DNA from 4 places in the Marinomonas vaga genome. Region 4 is predicted to be linked to each of the others. Evidence: predicted binding sites of a transcription regulator. Region 4 holds the regulator's gene; each other region holds the start of a gene.
The links. The regulator PhoB, encoded in region 4, activates phosphate uptake and scavenging genes when phosphate is short. The targets are predictions, from matches to a motif close to TGTCATANNNNTGTCANA.
Positions count from the first base shown of each region.

Region 1: ugpB (sn-glycerol-3-phosphate ABC transporter substrate-binding protein UgpB) is a predicted target of PhoB. The motif match lies at 1,512-1,529, and genes of this name have one in related genera.
Region 2: ACZ5DR_RS03430 (esterase-like activity of phytase family protein) is a predicted target of PhoB. The motif match lies at 1,482-1,499, and genes of this name have one in related genera.
Region 3: ACZ5DR_RS10290 (phosphatase PAP2 family protein) is a predicted target of PhoB. The motif match lies at 1,409-1,426, and genes of this name have one in related genera.

Region 1 is NZ_AP043903.1:724,713-727,844, forward strand. It holds gene ugpA (sn-glycerol-3-phosphate ABC transporter permease UgpA) at 1-40, opposite strand, end outside; gene ugpB (sn-glycerol-3-phosphate ABC transporter substrate-binding protein UgpB) at 125-1,426, opposite strand; gene ACZ5DR_RS03335 (hypothetical protein) at 1,619-1,963, opposite strand; gene ACZ5DR_RS03340 (DUF502 domain-containing protein) at 1,960-2,541, opposite strand; gene ACZ5DR_RS03345 (LysR family transcriptional regulator) at 2,731-3,132, shown strand, end outside.
Region 2 is NZ_AP043903.1:745,199-748,330, reverse strand. It holds gene ACZ5DR_RS03435 (LysR substrate-binding domain-containing protein) at 1-105, shown strand, start outside; gene ACZ5DR_RS03430 (esterase-like activity of phytase family protein) at 113-1,426, opposite strand; gene ACZ5DR_RS03425 (SDR family oxidoreductase) at 1,591-2,637, opposite strand; gene ACZ5DR_RS03420 (SDR family oxidoreductase) at 2,672-3,132, opposite strand, start outside.
Region 3 is NZ_AP043903.1:2,188,440-2,191,571, reverse strand. It holds gene ACZ5DR_RS10295 (MJ1255/VC2487 family glycosyltransferase) at 1-830, opposite strand, end outside; gene ACZ5DR_RS10290 (phosphatase PAP2 family protein) at 827-1,342, opposite strand; gene ACZ5DR_RS10285 (hypothetical protein) at 1,491-2,054, opposite strand; gene ACZ5DR_RS10280 (phospholipase A) at 2,181-3,132, opposite strand, start outside.
Region 4 is NZ_AP043903.1:1,244,086-1,247,217, forward strand. It holds gene ACZ5DR_RS05790 (response regulator) at 1-53, shown strand, start outside; gene phoR (phosphate regulon sensor histidine kinase PhoR) at 93-1,448, opposite strand; gene phoB (phosphate regulon transcriptional regulator PhoB) at 1,455-2,150, opposite strand; gene ubiA (4-hydroxybenzoate octaprenyltransferase) at 2,232-3,086, opposite strand; gene ACZ5DR_RS05810 (chorismate--pyruvate lyase family protein) at 3,111-3,132, opposite strand, start outside.

The DNA.
Region 1 (3,132 bases), 520 kb from region 4:
ACAAATAGGGTAGCTGCTTATGGGGGAAATACACCGACATATCTAGGCTCATCCAAACACGCTTTTACATCACAAAAAAAGCCTCCTCCCGAAGAAGGAGGCACCTCACCATGAGGAAGTGATGTTATTTATTCGCTTTCTCGAATCGAGCTAGCAAGGCATCACCACGTTTCACAGCCGTATCCAACGCCTGCTTAGCGGTCTTTTTACCCGCCCAAACGGCTTCTAGCTCTTCGTTGATGATGTCGCGAATTTGAACAAAGTTACCTAGGCGTAAACCTTTAGAGTTCGCCGTTGGCGTGCCTGAAGACATCTGCATAACCGCCACATCTGTTCCTGGGTTCGCTGCGTAGAAGCCTTGACCTTCTGTTAGTTCATAGGCCGCTTGGGTGATAGGCAGGTAACCAGAGAACTGGTGCCAATCCGCTTGAACTTCAGCACGGGATAGGAAGCTTAGGAAAGACGCCACACCACGGTATTCTGCATCCGATTTACCTTGTAACACCCAAAGTGAAGCGCCACCGATGATGCTGTTTTTAGGCGTGTCGATGACCTTATCATCGTAGGGCAACTGGCTAACACCGAAGTCAAATTTCGCGTTACGCTTCATACCTGCGTAGCCCGCAGAAGAGTCCATGTACATGCCACACTCTTGGCTGTAGAACTTAGGTGCCGCATCGCTACGGCGACCGCCATAGCTGAAAATGCCGCTCTTGTGCCAGTCACTCAATTGTTGAATGTGCGCCACTTGGTTGTCACCGTTGAACTGCAAACGAGTGTTTACACCACCAAAGCCATTCGCTTCAGAAGCGAACGGAAGATCTTGGCGAGCACTGTAGTTTTCTAGCTGAGTCCAAGACTGCCAAGCCGTTGTAAAACCACAAGATACGCCACTGTCTAGTAGCTTCTGGGAGACTTCGCCCATTTCTTTCCAAGTGGTCGGAGCTTTTTTAATACCTGCTTTAGCGAACAACTCTTTGTTGTAGTAAAGCACTGGCGTCGAGCTGTTAAACGGCATAGATAACATATCGCCGCTTTCTGTAGAGTAATAACCTGTTACCGCAGACAAGAAGCCGTCTTGACGGAAAGATTGACCGTTTTCACGCATCAGTTTGTACACTGGGTAGATGGCACCTTCAGCCGCCATCATGCTCGCTGTCCCGACTTCAAACACCTGAACAATCGCTGGTTGTTGCTTCGCACGGAAAGCAGCAATGGCAGAGGTCATGGTCTCTGTGTAGTTGCCTTTGTAAACAGGTTTTACTTCGTAGGCGTCTTGGGAGTCATTGAAGGCTTTTGCAATCTCCTCCACTTTCTCACCATTGGCGCCACCCATGGCATGCCACCACTCCACTTGCGTTGCTGCAAAAGTAGAACTTGAAACTGCTAAACCGACCGCCATAGAAACCAAAGCTAAATTGCGCATGGTTAGTTACCCTCGTTTTATTTTGAAAAAGATAAAGATGAAACGCTCAAAAATGCATCAAACGCGGGTCAATGTACGGGGAAAATGTTTCATTTTGATGATAGTTAATTTTCAAATGAAAATTTATAGTTTCATTTGAAACAAAAAAGGCCATACAGAAAGATGGCCACAGATAAGAAATAAAGGGTCGAGCTAGAGCGCGCCTGACTCTTTCAGAATCTCCACGATCTCCTGCTTTTTCACACGGGATTTAAAAAAGTTAGCAAATACAGACGCCCCCGTGATGCCGATTAATGCCGACAACATGTTGTCGTTGCCATAACTCACCACAAAGCTGTACACCAGCAATGCCCCACCCACTAATAAAATAAGTGGCTGATAAGAGACTCTTAGAGCACCAGTTTGAGCATTCTGCACTATGGTCACCCCGTAGAAAGAGCCCAAAGATCCCACATAAATCCGGCGGGGAAAGGTTTTTAATTTTGCGGGGTAACCCTTTTCTTCTAATAATTTAGCGATGTCTTCTAATTGCATCATTCCGATTTCGTGGATTGCACGCCTCCCGTTACAGCAATACGCATACCCTCTTCCATCGTGATATCAAGAGGGGTTAATTTGTCCCGTGAAACATACACTGTCATGCCCCCAATTTGATAGCTCAATGGCAAATAAACACCTACCAAATCACTTTCTCCAAACAAGCGTTTACCCATGTCAGCCCCAGTGACAAAACCAATCAGCTGCATGCCTTGAATCTCCAAAGACACCACACTTTGCATGTCGGTTTTCTTCGACAAGTTAAAGACTGTCATCATGTCGCAGATGGCGCCATAAATGGACTTTACTAAGGGAATACGTTCAAACAGACGTTGGCTTACCTTCATCAGGTAGCGCACCCCATATAGGTTCACAATCAAACCAATCACGGCCAGTAACAGCAAACTGGTGACCAAACCTAAACCGGGAAAATAGTAATCACTTGGCCAAACCAACAATACCAATGGCTTGGCGAGGGCCTCAGCAGTCGAGAGTAGCCAAAACAACAAGTACACCGTCAAACCAATCGGCAACACGGCCACTAAGCCTTTTAAGATCAATGCTATAAGTCGATTCATATCTTTCTCCTGAAAGTCCCCTAGAGCATACAAAAGCCGTACCAGCATAGATACAGATACGGATGAAATCTTTCGTCAAGGATCAAGGAAGCCCCAGCAATTCTTCTTGTTGCAAAACCCTGACATGAAAGCTTGTGATCCGACCTATTGGTACTTTAATCTGACGCAAGTAACAGGAGAGACAACACAGTGAATCACAAACGCTTAGAAACCTTCGTGTGGGTCGCCAGCCTAGGCAGCTTCCGTAAAGCCGCAGAACGCATGTACACCACCCAACCAGCCATTTCTGCACGGATCTCAGCATTAGAATCCGAGCTAGGAGTGAAATTATTTGAGCGTGAAGTGGGATCTGCCCCCATCTCCCTGACAGCCAAAGGCAAGGATCTATTACCCTACGCAGAAAAAATCCTGTACCAGTCAGAGCAATTACGAAAACGCGCGGAAAGCTCCAGCGCCTACTCTGGGGTGATTCGTATTGGCGTTTCTGAAACCATCGCCCACACTTGGCTATCACGGTTTCTAGCGCAACTGCATCGAGAAATGCCCAATCTAGATGTGGAACTGACCGTTGAAGTGACGCCCACATTGACT
Region 2 (3,132 bases), 500 kb from region 4:
ACCTATTTGATTTCTCGAAAGGATAACCCTTCCAGTGCTATCCAAGCGTTTGTGCAAACCACACTGGCGTCACCGGATGCGGTTGCCCATGAACTGGGTGAATAGCACTGGATTACTTGGCTTGCAGGAAGTCCCTCACGTCCAGAACGATGATTTCATTATCATCCACCCGCCCCTGCTCACGGCCAACTGAGAAGGGGTAGTTGTTGTCGTTAGCGATAACAATATGATGCTCATCAATACGATCTACGTTCTCAATGGTGAAAAATGGGAAGGTGAAGATGCCATCAATGGTGCCTCTAATGGCCACCTTATTGGGGTCTTGAATGTCCATTAGGTCGATGTAGGCAAGTTTACGGATAACGCCTTGATCGTTTACTTGGTCTAAATCCACCAAGTAAACACGTTTAAACCTAGCAGGATTTTTCGACCAGTTTTCCCTAGGATCTCCAGTGCCATTATCGCGCTCGATAATAAGCGCCCGGTGATCATCGATCATATTGAAATCACCAATGGCATGGCGAGGGTTCTCCAATGGGTAATAAAGAACCTGATCACCCCATGTTTTATTATCAAGATCAAATGACAACATGCGCAACACTGGCTGGCCATTGACGGTTTCAGGTTTGCCCGCTGTTACATCATAGATGGGCTTTTCGAGTAGGGGATACAAGGTTTTCTTGTCTGCTGAAATGGCCATGCCTTCGAATCCCCCAGAACGCATGGTAATGACGTCTGGTGATTTCTCATTTGGGTTCGGCATGAGCAGAAACGGATTATCGGGCGAGGCGTAATGGGTGCCGTTTACGTGAGTGGCGATCACATCTTGAACCACTCCCTTGTTGTCCACATGAATGAGCCAAGGACCGAACTCATCCCCGATCCAGTAACCATCTTCCGTGGGCTGAATCGACTCTGGGTCAAAGTCTGCCCCAGTAAGGAAGCGTGCTGGGCTGGTTTCATCCGTGATCGGGAAGGGGACTTTACGATCTGGGTCCGTTAAAAAAATGGTCTCCTGTACGTTAACTCGACCTGTGTCCCAGTCAACTTGGACCTTATGGAACATGAGCAAGGCGTCCGCAGAGTTGATGGCACGGCCAAATCCATTGTCTGTTAAGACAAGATAGTGGTCATGGTCAATTGCTCGAATTCCAGAGAAGCCTTGAATAGGTTGGCCCGGGAAGGGTAAGGCCAAGCCCGTGGCTGGTTGATAAATATGGTAGTTTTGCTCGACCCGCTGGTTGTCCTTGGCAGTAAATCGACCCGAATGGTTGAAGTAGCTCGGGGCCGAATCAGGAGGAAGAACAAAGGTATTGGCGGGTAGTTGTGCGTGCTCTTTCAGGACAGCGGTAAACTTGGTCGCTTCGGTTGCTGAAGCGAAAGACGACAATCCTATCAATGTGATCATACAAACGTTGCGTAGCATAAAAACTCCTATGACATCCTGTACAGGGTAAGAAGGGACGATCATAGGGAAGAGGTGTTGAAGTTTTATGACGGATGACTCACCTAGGGAAAGGCGATTTGAACGGGACATTAAACGTTAGGGAGCCTGTTGCTATAGGCTCCCTTTGATTGTTGCCATATTTACTATGGCTGCTGCGTAGGGATGAGTTCCCGTTTCACCATGTTATTTAGGTGGTCGATCAAGGTGTCGTCCGACCGTTTGGTCATGTGTTGAAAGCCCGCTTGTCTGGCTTTGGTGACGTCAAACACAGCATCCGTTTGGACGTGAAAAATAAAGTCACCGAACCCTCCTAACGCAAGTTGGGTGATGTCTTTTTCTGCTAGCCCCATGTCTGTTGCGAGCTGTTGCCACATTTCAGAACTGGCGCGGTCCAATCGTTGGGCTAAGGAGATGGGTTGGGGCTCTCCAACTTCTAAACCAAACCAATTGGCCAGCGCTGGCCAGACATGTTTCCAGCGGAATTGGTCCCCATTAGTGACATTGTAGGCCCCATCTTTTTGCTCCAGCGCGGACCATAGAACGGCTTGGCCGAGCACTTCGGCATCACAAATATTGACTAATACTTCATAGGCTTGGGCAGGACCTGGAAATTGCATGGCCAGTCCCATTTGCTGACAAAGGCTGCCATAAACACCGATCAGGTTTCCAAGATTCATGGCAGACCCTAACGAATGTCCAATGACAATGTCAGGTCGCAGGGCGGTCCATTGCACGCCTCTTTGGGGCAAGGTGCGGGCATAGTCTTCTTGGGTAAAGTACAAGTTTGGCGGGAAGTGTCGGCTATCATCTTCGCGTGCAGGGGTTTTATAAACACCCAAGTGAGCGCCGTAGACTTTCCCGCCTTGGAGAAAAATAACCCGCTCCAGTGGTGCTCCCACATGCAACAAGGTCTCAACGAGGTTCTCCATCATTTGACCGTTTTCTTGGGCTTCTGTGAGGGCGTCATCGTTTGGCTTTAATGCCGCATAGAATACATGGGTCACTGTTTTCAAGGTGTCTTGGTGAGCCATTAAACTTTCACGATCCAGCAGATCCGCCTGCAAATGAATGCCCTTGCTCGGGCCGCTGGAGGAGCGCGACAAAGTGATTACGTCTAGATGGGCGTGTTCTAGTACTTGGGTGGCGCCATAACCGGTGACACCACTGGCTCCAGCAATTAAGAATTTCATATGTCCTCCTTATATAAGATGTTTGGCGGTGTTCCTAGGCAATACGACCACCACCATCCACGTTGAGTACTGTGCCGGTAATAAAGCCGTTTTCCAGTAAACTGATGGCAGCATGGGCAAGGTCATCCACATGGCCAACACGTCCACTAGGTAAGCCGCCTGCAACGTCCTTGAACATGGCTTGGCGGTCCGCTTCCGTTAAAAAGTCCCAGCTTCCTGCATCGACGACACCCGGGGATACCGCGTTAAAGCGTTTGGGCTTCATTTCGATGGCAAGGTTTGCTACTAGACTTTCAAGTGCCATGTTTAATGCGCCGACGATGGAGCTACCTTCTCCTTGGCGGTAGGCCGCTAAACCGGAGAAAAGCACCACACTGCCTTGAGCATTTAGGTGTTTGTTGGCGCTTCGAGCAATGTTGATTGGCGTATGAAATTTAGAATTCAGCATCTTGTTAATGTCATCATCAGACAACTCAATGAAGGGTTTAAATGTCA
Region 3 (3,132 bases), 940 kb from region 4:
GCAATCACATTGGAAAGCTGCTCAACCTGCCCATGAAGTGGTTTCACTAATATACGACGTCCAAGATACAAAGCTTCTGAATTCAACTCAAAACCCGCGTTACACAATACTGATTGGCATTCTTGAAGGTTCTTTTGAAAGCCATCTCGACTAAACGGAAACACCTCTACATTGCCATAGCACCCGGGCTCAATATCCTTGCAATGTAATCGAAAGCGATACTCTGGTACCTGCTCTAGCCACTCCATGACCTCTTCACTGTTTTCAAAGGGTAAATAGACCAACACTTGATCATCTTGAGGATGCCCCATTTGTGGGTGCCGCTGAATAATTGGCGGCAAGATAGGCTTTCCAAAATGATGCCAATGAACCCCTACGGAACGAGAGACAGGTGCAAACCGAGAAAGAATCCATCCTCCCAGCTTATCCCCTTTGTACTTTGGTATGTCATGGCCAAATGCATATTGGTGACCGATCCCAAAACATGGCTTGTTTTGACGCTTAGCTGCCCAAGCTGTGACAGGTTCAAAGTCAGTAATGATCAAATCATAGGACGATAAATCCAGTCCTCTTACGTCTTTTATCAGCTGGGTTAAACTGGCTTTACGATAGGTCGCCCATAGATCAATTTGCCCATCTTTGGCCACAAAAGAGAGTCCTTCAAAGGCCTGATATGGACCAAAGCAATCCATATCAAAATAGTCTTCTTTTGCTCGCCCCGAAAACAAATAGTCCACTTCCACACCCAAACGCTTAAACTCCACACTTAACGCTCGTGCGCGGGTGATATGTCCATTACCAGTGCCTTGTACCCCATAAAGAATCTTCATGCTACGACTCCAAAAGCCAAGGCGGCACAAATGCTTCCCAGTAAAGCTCCCATTACAGTATCTGTTGGAAAATGCACACCTAGAAAAATCCGAGACATACCCACCATAACTGCCCAGCTGTATAGGGAAATACTTAATCCGGGGAACCACTCGCTTACACAGTAGGCCATAAAGAAGGCACCAGAAGTATGGCCTGATGGAAAAGAGAACTGATCAGAAGGACGAATAAAGCTGGTGAAATCCTCTAAAATGTCAGCGGGGCGATTGCGTTTAAACCCTTTTTTAAGGATCAAATATAAGATGCGCTCAAGGGTGAACCCCATTGCCAGCAACCAAGCCCAATCCTGATGCCCCGTTGTCCAAAATGCCAAAGCGAGCACTACATACAAAGGACCGTCAGCAGAGATGGATACCACGCGGCTTAAACGGGTCATCAGTTGACGATTTTTGCGTGCCATCAGCCAGTAAAACGTCGAAACATCTAAATTATGAATGTTGGTAAGTATGTTCATGACACCTCCCGATCCTTTTGTGTACTTTAAAAATAGCCACAGGGGGTGTCACTTTGGTTGCACTTCAGTGATGCTTTTATGACAAAAAAGCCCCGCTGAGCGGGGCTTTTTAGGGAACCGAAACTTTAATGAATTTCTATTTAGAGCATTAAAGTCCGTTTACAGATTTGAATTTGGCGATCAAATCACTTGGTTGCTGCTTCTTGTTTTCATTGTTTAGGGCATAAACAACGGTTTCACCCTTTGGACCAGACGCGATATCTGTGTAACGCAGTGGTACTTCACCAACAACACGAGCCGTATTCATTTCTTCAAGAGATTGGAATACGTAAATTCGGCCTTCCATACGCATTTCGCCATAGAAGTCTTCTGCACCCGCTAGGTCACCATCAAACATTTCAACGCTAGCGATACCGGACATTTTCTTCTTGTCTTCATTAGTTAGACCAAAGACCACCGTCTCGCCTTTTGGTCCATCGCCAATACGTACTTTACGGAAAGAGGTTTCGCCGACAGTCAGAAACTCTTCATAAACATCACGGTCATCAAAGACATAAATGCGACCGTCATCGTGCACTTCATAAAGGTCATCATTATTCATAGGTGCGCTTTGAGCAGCCATAGAATCATTTGATTTTACGTTTCCACCACAGGCTGTTAGCAATACAGATGCGGCAATAAGACCCAGTGTAGGCAAAGTTATTTTTTTCATGGTTGTCTCCTTGAGTTAATTGCCTTACACCATACCGTCTAAATGTGACAGTTTTAGTGCACCTTTATTGCAACTTCTTTAGAGTATTTACCCTTAAGGAGAATTGGCCATTTTAACAAACGAGGGTTAGAGCCACCCCGTCAACATAAAGCCCAAACCTAAGGTACGGGTATAGTTGTCATAATCCAGCATGGATTGACCATAGCCCTCAAAGTATTGAGCATAACCACGCACTTTCCCCCAAAGCGGGAAACTCACCCCTAATTGGATGGCACCTTTGTTATCACTTCGAAGGTTGTTTCGCAGCAAGACGTCATAGGTCACATCATCGATCACATGGGCGATCTGGATATCCCCATAACCTAGATAACGTTCAATATCCGGGTTGTCATCATCGGAGGATTCGGGGATGCGATACCAAGGGCGGAAAGCAAAAACCGTATTCTCCCTTTCAAACACAAAGGATAAAAACAAGCGGTTCCAAGAACGGGACCATGGATCTTGACGCCCATTAGACTGATGGTTGATACCATAATTTAGATAAGTCAGTTTTGTTCCAAAAAAGCTTAAATCTGGCTGAGTCACAATAAAGGCTTCTGGCTCATAGTTAGTATCACGGAACGGAGCAGAAGCATTACTGTTGTAGGCCTGCCAAAAGGACCTCTGGGTGTAAGCAAACCAAAGAGTCGTGTTCTCACCAGCGATACTTGTTGCCACTGGAAACTTCACACTGAATTGAAACTGAAACTCTATGTCCTGCAAGTTGTCATTTTCAATACCTTGTTGGGATTCACGATCATTCGGATCATGAGTAAAACTAAAAGGCAGGAAATAGTTAGGTCGATGGGGCGTTAAAACAAACGGGTCATCGACCGTGGCACGCTCCCGTGCTGCCCTTTGCTCAATTAGACCATTTGCTTTTTTAGCCCGAACTGCAATCGGCTCAGGAACTTCCGGCTCCTTTAGGATAGGCACATTTTTTGATGCCTCATTGTCTTCCGATTGGGCGGGAACCTCAGAGTTTTTGACACTTCCAGTGCTCGTTGCTTGGGTATCTTCTACGGCAAAGGCCGGAAAC
Region 4 (3,132 bases):
ATCAGGATCCAGAGAAAGAAGGTTTCATTCACCAGTTGTTTGAATCCTTGTAATTGAGGTACAAAAAAGCCGTCACACCAGACGGCTTTTTATTATCGATCTGCTGTGCTTTCAGCCTGATCAGATGAGGTGTCGGACGTCACAGCTGCCAGCAGCGCATCTTGACGTACTCGGTCAATTGGAAAGAAACAAGAGAAGGTGCTGCCAACGCTTGGCTGACTACGAATCTGTAGCTTGGCATTGTGGTGAATGAGTACATGTTTGACGATAGCGAGCCCTAATCCTGTGCCTCCAGTGCTAGAGCCACGACCTTTATCCACTCTGAAAAAGCGCTCTGTTAGACGAGGGATATAGCGCGGATCAATACCTAGCCCCTGATCTTCTACCGAAAATACCCCACTGTGCTCAGTTTTCTCCCACGTCACTTGGATTTTACCGCCATTGGGTGAGTACTTGATGGCATTTACAACCAAGTTAGAGAAAGCGCTGTAGAGCTCATTGGATGCCCCATAAATATAGCTGTTCTCTGGGATAGAAAAAGTCAGCGCATGCTGATCAGAGAGGATGGGTTGCGCAGTCTTATTAATAGTGTCGCAGATTTCATTCAAATTCAGCCACTGGTGATCTTCACGCTTATCATTGGTTTCTAAGCGGGATAACAGTAGTAGGTCTTCGATCAAGTGCTCCATCCGTTGGGATTGATCAGACATGCTGTCGACACCCCGTTGCATACTTGCAGGAAGACTGTCTTTAAACATAGAGAGGGTTTCGAGATAGCCTTTAATCACCGTGAGCGGTGTTTTTAACTCATGGGAAGCATTGGCCACAAAGTCTTTACGCATCTGCTCAAGCAGGTATAAACGGGTCACATCGCGCACAAAAATAAGGTGATCATTTTGATCGTAAAGGGTGGTTTGGACTTCCAAATACACGCCTTCTTTGGAGGGCGACTTGATCACTAACGGCTCCCCGAAACGCTTTTGTGAAAAGTAGCGATAGAACTCAGGATTACGCAGTATATTGGTGATGGGCTGACCTCGATCCACTGGACGCATCAGCCCGAGTAACAGACCTGCCGAATTATTCCACCACTCTAAGTTACCTTGGCTGTCGGCCATGATAACGCCTTCTTTTAAGGCGGCAGTGGAGTTCTCAATTCGATTAAGCGCTTGGCGCATACGGCGTTTGGATTTACGTTGCTTCTTCTGCAAGCGATACACCGCATCAAAGACTTCCCCCCAGATACCACTGGATTCCGGAGGGGCAGATTTCCCCGAACGTCGTAACCAAGATTGAAACAAGTACAGCTGATAAAGCTGCCAATAGAGAGACCCCAGCACATACAAAAGAGTTGTGGCTAGGGGATAGCCTATGACGAGGCCAATGGATAACACAGCCGCTAGACCACTTAGCCATGTTAAAATTGCCTTGCGCCAGATTTGTTTCATAAAGTCTTAGGCCGTACGTTTTGCCGAGAAGCGGTAACCCGTACCTCGGACAGTTTGGATCAAAAAGTCGTGGGAGTCGCCGATGGCTTTACGTAAGCGTCGGATGTGAACATCCACGGTACGCTCTTCAACGTAGACATTGCCACCCCAAACTTGATCAAGCAGTTGTGCTCGCGAATACGCCCGCTCTTGATGGGTCATCAAAAACTTCAGCAAGCGGTATTCTGTTGGCCCCATTTCAATTGGCGCAGTGCCGATTGAGACACGTTGGCTAATAGGGTCAAGCAACAGGCCTTCCACTTCGATTGGGTCATCAACACCTTGTGGGGTCGCACGACGTAATACCGCTTTCAAGCGAGCCACTAACTCACGGGGAGAGAAAGGCTTGGTGATGTAATCATCAGCGCCAACTTCTAGCCCTTGAATTTTATTGTCTTCTTCGCTTTTTGCTGTCAGCATGATCACTGGGATCTCTGCGGTGGTTGGATCTTTTTTCAAGCGGCGTGTTAGCTCGATACCACTGCCTCCAGGCATCATCCAATCACATAGGATTAGATCTGGACGGTGATCTACCACGATTTCGTGTGCTTGTTGGCTGTTTTCGGCTTCCATGTATTCGTAGCCAGCCATTTCTAGCGCGACAGCGATCATTTCGCGAATCGGCGCTTCATCATCGATAATTAGTACTTTTTTACCGGTCACAGGACATACCCTCATCTCAGGAACGGTAGATATTAAAGCGGTTTAATGTGACAGCTATGTTAAAATGTCACATCCGCCCTCTCAAATGTAATAGCTTAGAAGTATTCCTGCAAACAAACAGTAACCAACTCGGTTGTTATCAAGAAAGGACTTAAAGCAGGCTTGTCGATTCCGATCTTTGGCTTGTTGATACTGTAAATAGAATAACACCGCTGCGCCAACAATACTTAAGTAGTAAAGCCATCCCAGTTGCGCTAAAACGCCAATCCAAAGCATTAGGGATAAGGTCAGTCCTTGTAAAACAATAATGACAAACAAATCATATTGGCCAAATAGAATGGCGGTGGATTTAATGCCAATCTTAAGATCATCAGGGCGATCTGTCATAGCGTAATAGGTGTCGTAGGCGATGGTCCAGAAGCAGTTTGCGACAAACAACATCCAAAGCTCCATGTCTAACAAGCTGCCTCCCTGAGCGCTGTAAGCCATAGGGATGGCCCATGAAAATGCCAATCCTAAAAAAAGCTGGGGCAGATGCGTATAGCGTTTCATAAATGGATATAAAGCGGCCAAGAAAAGGCCAACAAAGGAGAGCAGAATCGTTTGCCTGTCGGTCATCAGCACGAGCACAAAACTCAGTAACGCTAATCCTGCAAACAGTCCTAGAGCCTCCTTCTCCGACACTCGACCTGATGGAAGAGGGCGGTTTTTTGTACGCTCTACGTGTCCATCCACTTTGCGGTCAGCGTAGTCGTTAATGACACAGCCAGCGGAGCGCATGGCAAAGACACCCAGCACAAAGATGATAATAAGGTGCCATTCAGGCCAGCCATCCGCAGCGAGCCATAATGCCCACAAGGTGGGCCACATGAGTAGCAATGAACCAATAGGGCGGTTAAAACGGGTGAGATCCGCGTAATCTTTAAGTTTACTCATACTTTCCGTTGTTAGATTGATTGACTAAAAGCGCCCAGCGAGGCTC